DNA from 2 places in the Tardiphaga sp. 37S4 genome. Region 1 is predicted to be linked to the other one. Evidence: riboswitches for the same ligand, from Rfam matches in the RefSeq annotation. Region 1 holds a riboswitch; the other holds the start of a gene.
What was found. A riboswitch is a leader RNA that binds a small molecule or an ion and turns the genes downstream of it on or off. The one in region 1 is predicted to bind S-adenosylmethionine.

Region 1 (4,332 bases):
GTGATGAAGGAATGGCACGAAGGCCAGCAGATGTCGTTCGACAGCTTCGTCATTGCCGACGGCCTGCATATGAACGATTGGGGCTATGCCTGCTTCGCGCAGTTGCTGGGCGACAACATCATCAAGTCGGTCGGCCAAGTGAAGCTCGGCATCAACGAGCCGCAGATTCAGCAGGCGCAGAAGCCGCTGTAAGTTTATTGTGTTAGTTGAAACTAAAACGCCGTCATGGCCGGGCTTGTCCCGGCCATCCACGTCTTAGTTCTAGGCAAAGACGTGGATACCCGGCATTCGCCGGGCATGACGGAGTGTGATGGCGCGAACTACGCCTTCGCCAGTGCCGCTTCGAGATCCTCGATCAGATCGTCACGATGCTCGAGGCCCGCCGAGAAGCGGATGAAGCCTTCGGTGATCCCGAGTTCAAGCCGTGCTTCCAGCGGCAGACGCTGATGCGTCGTCGTCGCCGGATGCGTGACGAGGCTCTTGGCATCGCCGAGATTGTTCGAGATACGAGCCACTTTCAGCTCGTTGAGGACGCGGAAGGCTGCTGCCTTGCCGCCCTTCACCTCGAAGCCGATCAGCGTCGAACCCGCACGCATCTGCTTCTTCACCGTCGCCGCCTGCGGGTGGTCCTCGCGGCCCGGATAGATCAGCCGCGAGATCTTCGGGTGCTGCGCCAGCACGTCGGCGATCGCCGCGGCAGTCTGCGTCTGCCGCTCGACGCGGATCGCCAGCGTCTCCAGCCCCTTCACCAGCGTCCACGCATTGAACGGCGAGATCGAGGGGCCGGTCTGGCGCAGATAGTTGTGAATGTGCTCGTCGATAAAGTCCTTCGACGACAGGATGATGCCGCCGAGGCAGCGGCCCTGACCGTCGATGTGCTTGGTCGCCGAATACACGACGACATCGGCGCCGAGCGCCAGTGGGCTCTGCCAGAGCGGGGTCGCGAACACGTTATCGACGATCAGCCGCGCACCGCCGGCATGGGCGATGTCAGCGATGGCTGATATGTCGAGCACGTCAAGCGTCGGATTGGTCGGGCTTTCCAGAAACAGCGACTTGGTATTCGGGCGCATTGCCTTCTGCCACTGGTCGAGGTCGAGTCCGTCGACCAGGGTGAACTCGATGCCATAGCGCGGCAGCAGCTCTTCGATGACGTAGCGACAGGACCCGAACAGGGCTTTCGCAGCGACGACGTGATCGCCCATGCGCAGCGGCGCGAGAATGGCGGTGGTCACGGCGGCCATGCCGGTGGCCGTCGAGCGTGCAGCCTCCGCACCTTCGAGGTCGATCATGCGGCTCTCGAACATCGACGTATTCGGATTCGAAAAGCGCGAATAGATGAAACCGGGATCTTCGCCCTTGAACCGCGCCTCGCAGGCTTCTGCGGTCTCGTAGATGAAGCCCTGCGTCAGGAAGAGGGCTTCGGACGTCTCGTTGAATTGCGAGCGCAGCGCGCCGGAATGAACGAGCCGGGTTTCGGGGCGATAGGACTTCGTAGACATGTGACCTCCAACGTACCCGCGTAACACGGGCACAAAAAACCGGCCTGGACGGACGTCCTCAGGCCGGGATCGCATGCTGGAAGGACATGTGTCCCCGGCCTATTTAGCGACTTATTTTACGTGGCTGCAAGCCGGCCGGCTCAAATCACCACGGGATAACGATGTGCATATTCCCGCTTGCCCTTTTCGTCAAGGCGGGGCTGAGATAACCGGTAAAGTCGCTATTTTTCAGTGTATTCTCGCTGAAGGACGACCGAAGGACGAGACCTGTGCCGTTTACGCTTGCCCCCGATGCCGATGGAATTCTGCCCGACCGCATGATTGCGGCGATGGCCGATGCCGGCCTGATCCTGCCGGAATATCCCTTCGTCGAGAGCCAGATTCAGCCCGCCAGCCTCGATCTGCGGCTCGGCTCCATCGCCTATCGTGTGCGCGCCAGCTTCCTGCCGGGGCCGAATTCGACGGTCGCCGAGCGCATCGACGAGCTGAAGCTGCACGAGATCGATCTGTCCGATGGCGCGGTGCTCGAAACCAACTGCGTCTACATCGTGCCGCTGATCGAGAGCCTGGCGCTGCCGCCGAACATCTTTGCCGCCGCCAATCCGAAGAGCTCCACGGGGCGCCTCGACGTGTTCACGCGGGTGATTGCTGATGGCACCAGACGGTTCGATGTGATCGGTGCGGGCTATCACGGGCCGCTTTATGCCGAGATCAGCCCGAAGACATTTCCGGTATTGCTGCGCGAAGGCTCGCGCCTGTCGCAGGTCCGTTTCCGGGTCGGCGATGCGGTGCTCGACACCGAGGCGCTGGAAGAACTCCACGCGCAGGAGCCGCTGGTCGACAGCGACACTGCCGACCTCAACAATGGCCTCGCGCTGTCTGTCGATCTCTCCGGCGAGAATGCCTCGGGCTTCGTCGGCTACCGCGCCAAGCGTCATACCGGTGTGGTCGATATCGATCGCCGCGGTGGCTACAGCGTCAATGAATTCTGGGAGCCGATCTCGGCGCGCAAGGACGGCACGCTGATCCTCGATCCCGGCGAGTTCTACATTCTCGCCTCCAAGGAGGCGGTGCAGGTGCCGCCGGACTATGCCGCCGAAATGGTGCCGTTCGATCCGCTGGTCGGCGAATTCCGTGTCCACTATGCCGGCTTCTTCGATCCCGGCTTCGGTCATGACGGCGCTGGCGGCAAAGGCTCGCGCGCCGTGCTGGAAGTGCGCTCGCGCGAAGTGCCGTTCATTCTCGAACATGGCCAGATCGTCGGCCGTCTCGTCTATGAGCGCATGCTGGATCGTCCGGATGCCCTCTACGGCCAGCGTATCGGCTCGAATTATCAGGGCCAGAGCCTGAAGCTGTCGAAGCACTTCAAGGTCTGATCGCTCACCGCTGGTCATCGTAGCCGAGAAAGAAAAAAGGCCCGCATCGCTGCGGGCCTAAGTTTTTTCTGGAGACGAAGTAGACGATAGATCGTCAGGCTTACTGAACGAAGCCTGCGCCGAAGTTGCCCAGATTGAAGCGATAGTTCAGGCCGGCCTTGATCGTGTGCTCGTCGTTCTTGAAACCACCAACGGCGAGGGTCGGCGTGATGAAGTTGACGTTGCCGAAGTCGTAATACTGGTACTCGACCTTGCCCGACCAGTTCTGGGTGAACAGGTATTCGAGACCGCCACCAACCGTGTAGCCATCGCGGCCACCATCGCCAGCAAAGCCGTTGGTGAAGCGGGAGTCAGCCCAGGCGTAACCACCCTTCACGTAGAGCAGTGCTGGACCCCAGGTGTAACCGACACGACCGGTGACCGAACCGAGGCCGCGATTGTCGAAGTTGCTGCTGGTGGACAGGAAGCTGTAATTGGCTTCAAGACCGAACACCCAGTTCGGGGCGAACTGGTAGTCGTAACCACCCTGCACACCGCCCATGAACGTGCCGTCGTTGCTGCCGCCGAGCAGGTTGTTGTCGTTGCCCGGGAACGCGCCGCCGATGTGACCGCCGATGTAGAAACCGGTCCAGTTGTAGATCGGAGCAGCCGGAGCATAGGCCGGAGCCTTGGTGTAAGGGCGCGCAGCCAGGTCAGCAGCGGACGCCGGAGCGGCCAAAGCGACGAGGGCCAGAGCAGCGGTAGACAGTAGAAGCTTCTTCATCAGGTGTTCCTTCTCAATCCCGACGGGGGATGACGAAAGGCAACCTAGACTATTGCGCAGTGATTGCTGTCACACGCGTGCAACAGCGCCTCAAACGAAAAAGGCAGCTTTGGCGACCACGTCGCGCTTAAGACACAGCATTGCCCAAATTGATTCAGGAACTTTTCACGATGTGCGATTTTGCGTCAATCACGTTCGGATTGAAGCGCTGGAACACGACAACTGCTGATCAGCCGCGGTAACGCAACGCTTCAACCAGCGCCGCGAATGCGGATGTCGGTTGTCGGCGGCTCGGATAATAAAGGTGATAGCCCGAGAACGGTTGGCACCAATCGTCCAGCACTTGAACAAGCCGGCCTGAGGCAATGTGCTCGCGCACGCGATCCTCCGGCAAATAGGCCAGCCCCAGTCCGTTCAACACCGCCTTGTGGCGCAGCGACATGTTGTTGAACACGATCTGGCCATCGACACGCACTTTCAAGGCGCGCCCGCGCTTCTCGAACTCCCATGCATAGAGGCCGCCCATGGTCGGCAGGCGGATATTGATGCAGTCATGCGCGGTGAGGTCTTGCGGGCGTTTTGGCAGCGGTCGTTTGGCGAAATACGACGGTGCGCCGACCACGACCATGCGAAAGTCCGGTCCGATGCGGACGGCAATCATGTCTTTCGCGACCTGTTCTCCCAGGCGAAC
Region 2 (4,332 bases), 1.1 Mb from region 1:
CCGGAGACGATGATCGGGTTGCCCTTGGCATCGACGCCCGAAACGACACCGACATGACCGCCGCGACGACCGCGCGACATCACGGCGATGGCGCCGACCTGCGGACCGGAGATGCGCTGGCCATAGCTCGAGAACGAGCGCGCCATATCCGAACCCGTGCCCTGATGGCCGGTGCGCTTCAATACGAGGTTCATGAACGCTGCGCACCACAAACGACCGCGCGCCGTCGGATTGCCGCGGCCGATGAAGCTGCGCGCTGCATCGACGATGCCCGAACCGCCGAAGCCGCCGGAAGGCTGGTTCATGCTTGCATTGGCGTTATTGAAATTTGTGGAGTCGCCGAACGAAGGCGCCTGCTGTTCGACTCGGGCACTGCGCCGTGCATATCGCGCGCGATGCCGGACGTGATGACGCGTGCTGTGTGCGTACTTGCCGACGTGGTGCGAATGACGCGAAGCGCCGTGATGAGGACGTGCCGACGCGGGAGAGACTGACGCGAGAACTGCCGCCGAACACACCGCAAGAGCCGAGATGCGAAGTGCACGGCGATACGCAAAGAACTGAACCATACCGAATTTTTCCTCTTAACACCCCCGAACCCCATCGGCCCAAATACGCGGGCCAACAATCGGGACGGGCGTGGTAACGAAGTTGGTATGGCGATAACAAGACCTAGAACGGTTCAAGTGACGATTTTTTAACGGCGACATCGGAGTGAATCGCTTCAACTTCAACGGACGCCATACGTATAGACATAGCAGCCACCCATTCGACAGAATGCGCGCTTATATTACCTATTCGAATTAGCTTTTACGCACATCTTTGGCGTGTATCGCAAACCGACACACGGCGTGAAAAGCCGCATAGAATGCGGTATTTCTGTTTCCATCAGACAGAAATCTACACGCGATCAGGGTTGCGCCGATTTACTCGCGCGGCTCAGCAGGAAAACGCCCTGCTCCCCGAACATGTTCCAGAACCACCACGGCGCATTGAGGCGCAGCGGACGGCCATAGAGATCGAGCGCAACGGCGCGCTCCATCTTCACGTTGATCTCGTCGCACAGCTGCACGAAGTCCTTGATGGTGCAGAAGTGAATGTTCGGCGTGTCGTACCACGTCGCCGGCAGATTCTCCGTACGTGGCATGCGGCCGCCGACAAGCAACTGCACGCGCATTTTCCAGAAGCCGAAATTCGGAAACGACACGATCGCGCTGCGGCCGATGCGCAGCAGATTTTCCAGCACGACACGCGGCTGCCGCGTCGCCTGCAGCGTCTGCGACAGGATCACGTAGTCGAACGCATCGTCGGGATAGTTGATCAAGTCCGTATCGGCGTCGCCCTGCACCACTGCGAGGCCTTTGCCGACACAGCGGTTGACGCCCTCGCGCGACAATTCGATGCCGCGGCCGTCGATGCCGCGGCTTTCCAGCAATTGCAGCAGATCGCCATCGCCGCAGCCCACGTCGAGCACCTTCGAGCCCGGCTTGATCATCTCCGCGACCAGGAGGTGATCGCCGCGATAGTCCTGCGTGCCGCGCGGCGCCGGCGTCGCCACCGCAGAATTCAGCGGCAAGGTCTGTTGTGGAAACGCCATCTCTATGTCCCCGTAACAGGCAGGCCGCGCACGGAGGCTGCGGAGTTCAGAAATGCACCGGCGATATCGAGGAACTCGGGCACGTCGAGCAGGAAGGCATCATGACCCTTGTCGGTCTCGATCTCCGCAAAGGACACGCGGACGCCGCCGGCGTTCAGCGCATGCACGACGTCGCGCGATTCCGCCGTCGGGAACAGCCAGTCTGATGTGAACGACATCAGGCAGAAGCGCGTCTGCGTATCGCGAAACGCTTCCGCAAGCTTGCCGTTGTGGTCGGCTGCGATATCGAAATAGTCCATCGCACGCGTCAGATAGAGATAGGAGTTGGCATCGAAGCGCTCGACGAAGGAAGAGCCCTGATAGCGCAGATAGCTCTCGACCTGAAAATCCGCATCGAAGGAGAATGTCGGCAACTCCCTGTCCTGCATGCGGCGGCCGAACTTGCGGTGCAAGGCGGCATCCGACAGATAGGTGATATGCGCGGCCATCCGCGCGACGCCGAGGCCACGATGCGGATGTGTGCCTTCCTCGAAATAACGCCCGCCGCGCCAATCGGGATCGGCCATCACGGCCTGACGACCCAATTCGTGGAACGCGATGTTCTGCGCCGAGTGCCGCGTGCTGCAGGCAACCGCCAGCGCGGAGAACACGCGCTCCGGATAGGCCGCGGTCCATTGCAGCGTCTGCATGCCGCCCATGGAACCGCCGACGACGCAAAACAACTGACCGATACCGAGACTGTCGATCAGCATCGCCTGCGCACGCACCATGTCGGGAATGGTGATGACCGGAAAATCCAGTCCCCAGATCTTGCCGGTGGCGGGATTGGTCGAGGCCGGACCGGTCGAGCCCATGCAGCCGCCGAGCACATTCGAACAGATGATGAAGTAGCGGTCGGTATCGAGGGCCTTGCCGGGGCCGACCAGTGTCTGCCACCAGCCGGGCTTGCCGGTGATCGGATTGATATTGGCGACGTGCTGGTCGCCGGTCAAAGCGTGGCAGACCAGGATCGCATTGGATCGGTCGGCGTTGAGCGTTCCGTAGGTCTGATAGGCGATCTGGAACGGGGCGAGGTCGACGCCGCAATCGAGCCGCAGCGGCTGATCCATGCCGAAGGCCGCGACCAGCGAGGTCGGATGATCGGCTTCATGTCCACGCTCATCGGGGCGGACAACCGGACTCTTCACCAGTTCGACATTTACCATCTTGATACCGGCCTCCTCAGGAGGTTCTCAAACCAAAACCGGAATCAGGCCATAAAAAACCCGGCCTGAACAAATAGCTCGGCCGGGATCAAACTGTCCCCGGCCTGTTTAGCGAGTTGTTTAACGTGGCTGCAAGCCGGCCGGCTCAAATGACCACGGAAGAGACCAGAAACTAGTCCCACACCCGCCTGCCGTCAATATGGGCATACCCCGGTCAAATTGCCCAACTGCCCTGCGGCCAAATCTTCCATGTTTTCTTTGCTTTCCGGCACCGTCTTACCTAATCAATGGCCGTGCCCGCCGGCTCCCCGGAGCCGGCCCGGCAAGCTCGACGGGACCTATCACGCCTCCCGTCCCGAAGGTTTTGAACATGTCGAAATTACCACCCGCCCCGCCCTCGCTGGATGAACTGCGCAAAGAGATCGACAGCATCGACGCGCAGGTTCACGCCCTGTTGATGCAGCGCGGCGACATCATCGACCGGCTGATTTCGGTGAAGCAGACCCAGGAGGTCGGCTCGGCCTTCCGGCCGGCGCGCGAGGCCGACATGATGCGCCGTCTGGTGCAGCGCCATCGCGGCATCCTGCCGATCGACACCGTCGAGAGCATCTGGCGGGTGATCATCTCGACTTTCACTTACGTTCAGGCGCCGTTCTCGGTGCATGCGGATCTGTCGCTCGGCGAGAGCGCGATGCGGGATTCCGCACGCTTTCATTTCGGCTTCACCGTGCCTTACGTCGCGCATTTCAGCGCCGCCGCAGCGGTCGAGGCCGTGGCCAAGTCCAAGGGCGATCTCGCGCTGGTCTCGGCGACGTCCAGCCGCACGCCGTGGTGGATCCCGCTGGAAGCCCTGGGCGCGCCGAAGATCATCGCACGCCTGCCGTTCATCGAACGCGCCGACCATCCGGCCGCGCTTCCCGTGTTTGTGGTGTCGCGCGTCGCCGACAGCGCCATGGTGACCGAAGTCGAGATGTGGAGCGTGCGGGTGTCAGGCTGGAATGCCGAGACCGCGCGCGCGCTATCGCCGCTGGCCGAAATCGTCGCCGTGCCGGATACCGCCTTTGACGGCGCGGCGCTGCTGATCTCGATCACGAGAGCCTCGAGCCTCGACAAGATCAAGTCGGCGCTGATCGAAGCCGGCGCCTCGGTGCGCTCCACGGCTCTCGTCGGCAGCCACGCAACCCGCTATACCGTGGCCGCCAGCGACGCACCGCGTTCGTAAGCCAATCTGACGTTCTGGAGTTGAAGATGTCCCGTCCTGTGCCGAAGCCCGGCATTCTCGATATCGCGCCCTACACCCCTGGCAAGAGCCCGGTGGTGGAGCCCGGCCGCAAGACCTACAAGCTGTCGGCCAACGAGACCCCGTTCGGTCCGTCGGCGCGCGCCAAGGACGCCTTCGCCACCGCTGTCGCGCATCTCGAGGATTATCCGGAAGGCACGTCGAAGGTGCTGCGCGAGGCGCTCGGCCACCGCTTCGGCCTCGATCCCGCGCAGATCATCTGCGGTGCCGGCTCCGACGAAATTCTCAAC

Region 2: linked by a shared signal. The riboswitch ahead of metX (homoserine O-acetyltransferase MetX) and the one ahead of LPB73_RS23670 (O-succinylhomoserine sulfhydrylase) in region 1 are both predicted to bind S-adenosylmethionine.

The regions. Positions count from the first base shown of each region.
Region 1 is NZ_CP088008.1:4,979,773-4,984,104, reverse strand. Features, by position in the region: gene LPB73_RS23675 (SGNH/GDSL hydrolase family protein) at 1-192, shown strand, start outside; gene LPB73_RS23670 (O-succinylhomoserine sulfhydrylase) at 321-1,502, opposite strand; SAM riboswitch at 1,585-1,664, opposite strand; gene LPB73_RS23665 (2'-deoxycytidine 5'-triphosphate deaminase) at 1,772-2,878, shown strand; gene LPB73_RS23660 (outer membrane protein) at 2,979-3,641, opposite strand; gene LPB73_RS23655 (LysR family transcriptional regulator) at 3,871-4,332, opposite strand, start outside.
Region 2 is NZ_CP088008.1:6,100,604-6,104,935, reverse strand. Features, by position in the region: gene LPB73_RS29025 (TIGR02594 family protein) at 1-569, opposite strand, end outside; gene metW (methionine biosynthesis protein MetW) at 911-1,597, opposite strand; gene metX (homoserine O-acetyltransferase MetX) at 1,600-2,802, opposite strand; SAM riboswitch at 2,890-2,969, opposite strand; gene LPB73_RS29010 (chorismate mutase) at 3,173-4,024, shown strand; gene hisC (histidinol-phosphate transaminase) at 4,051-4,332, shown strand, end outside.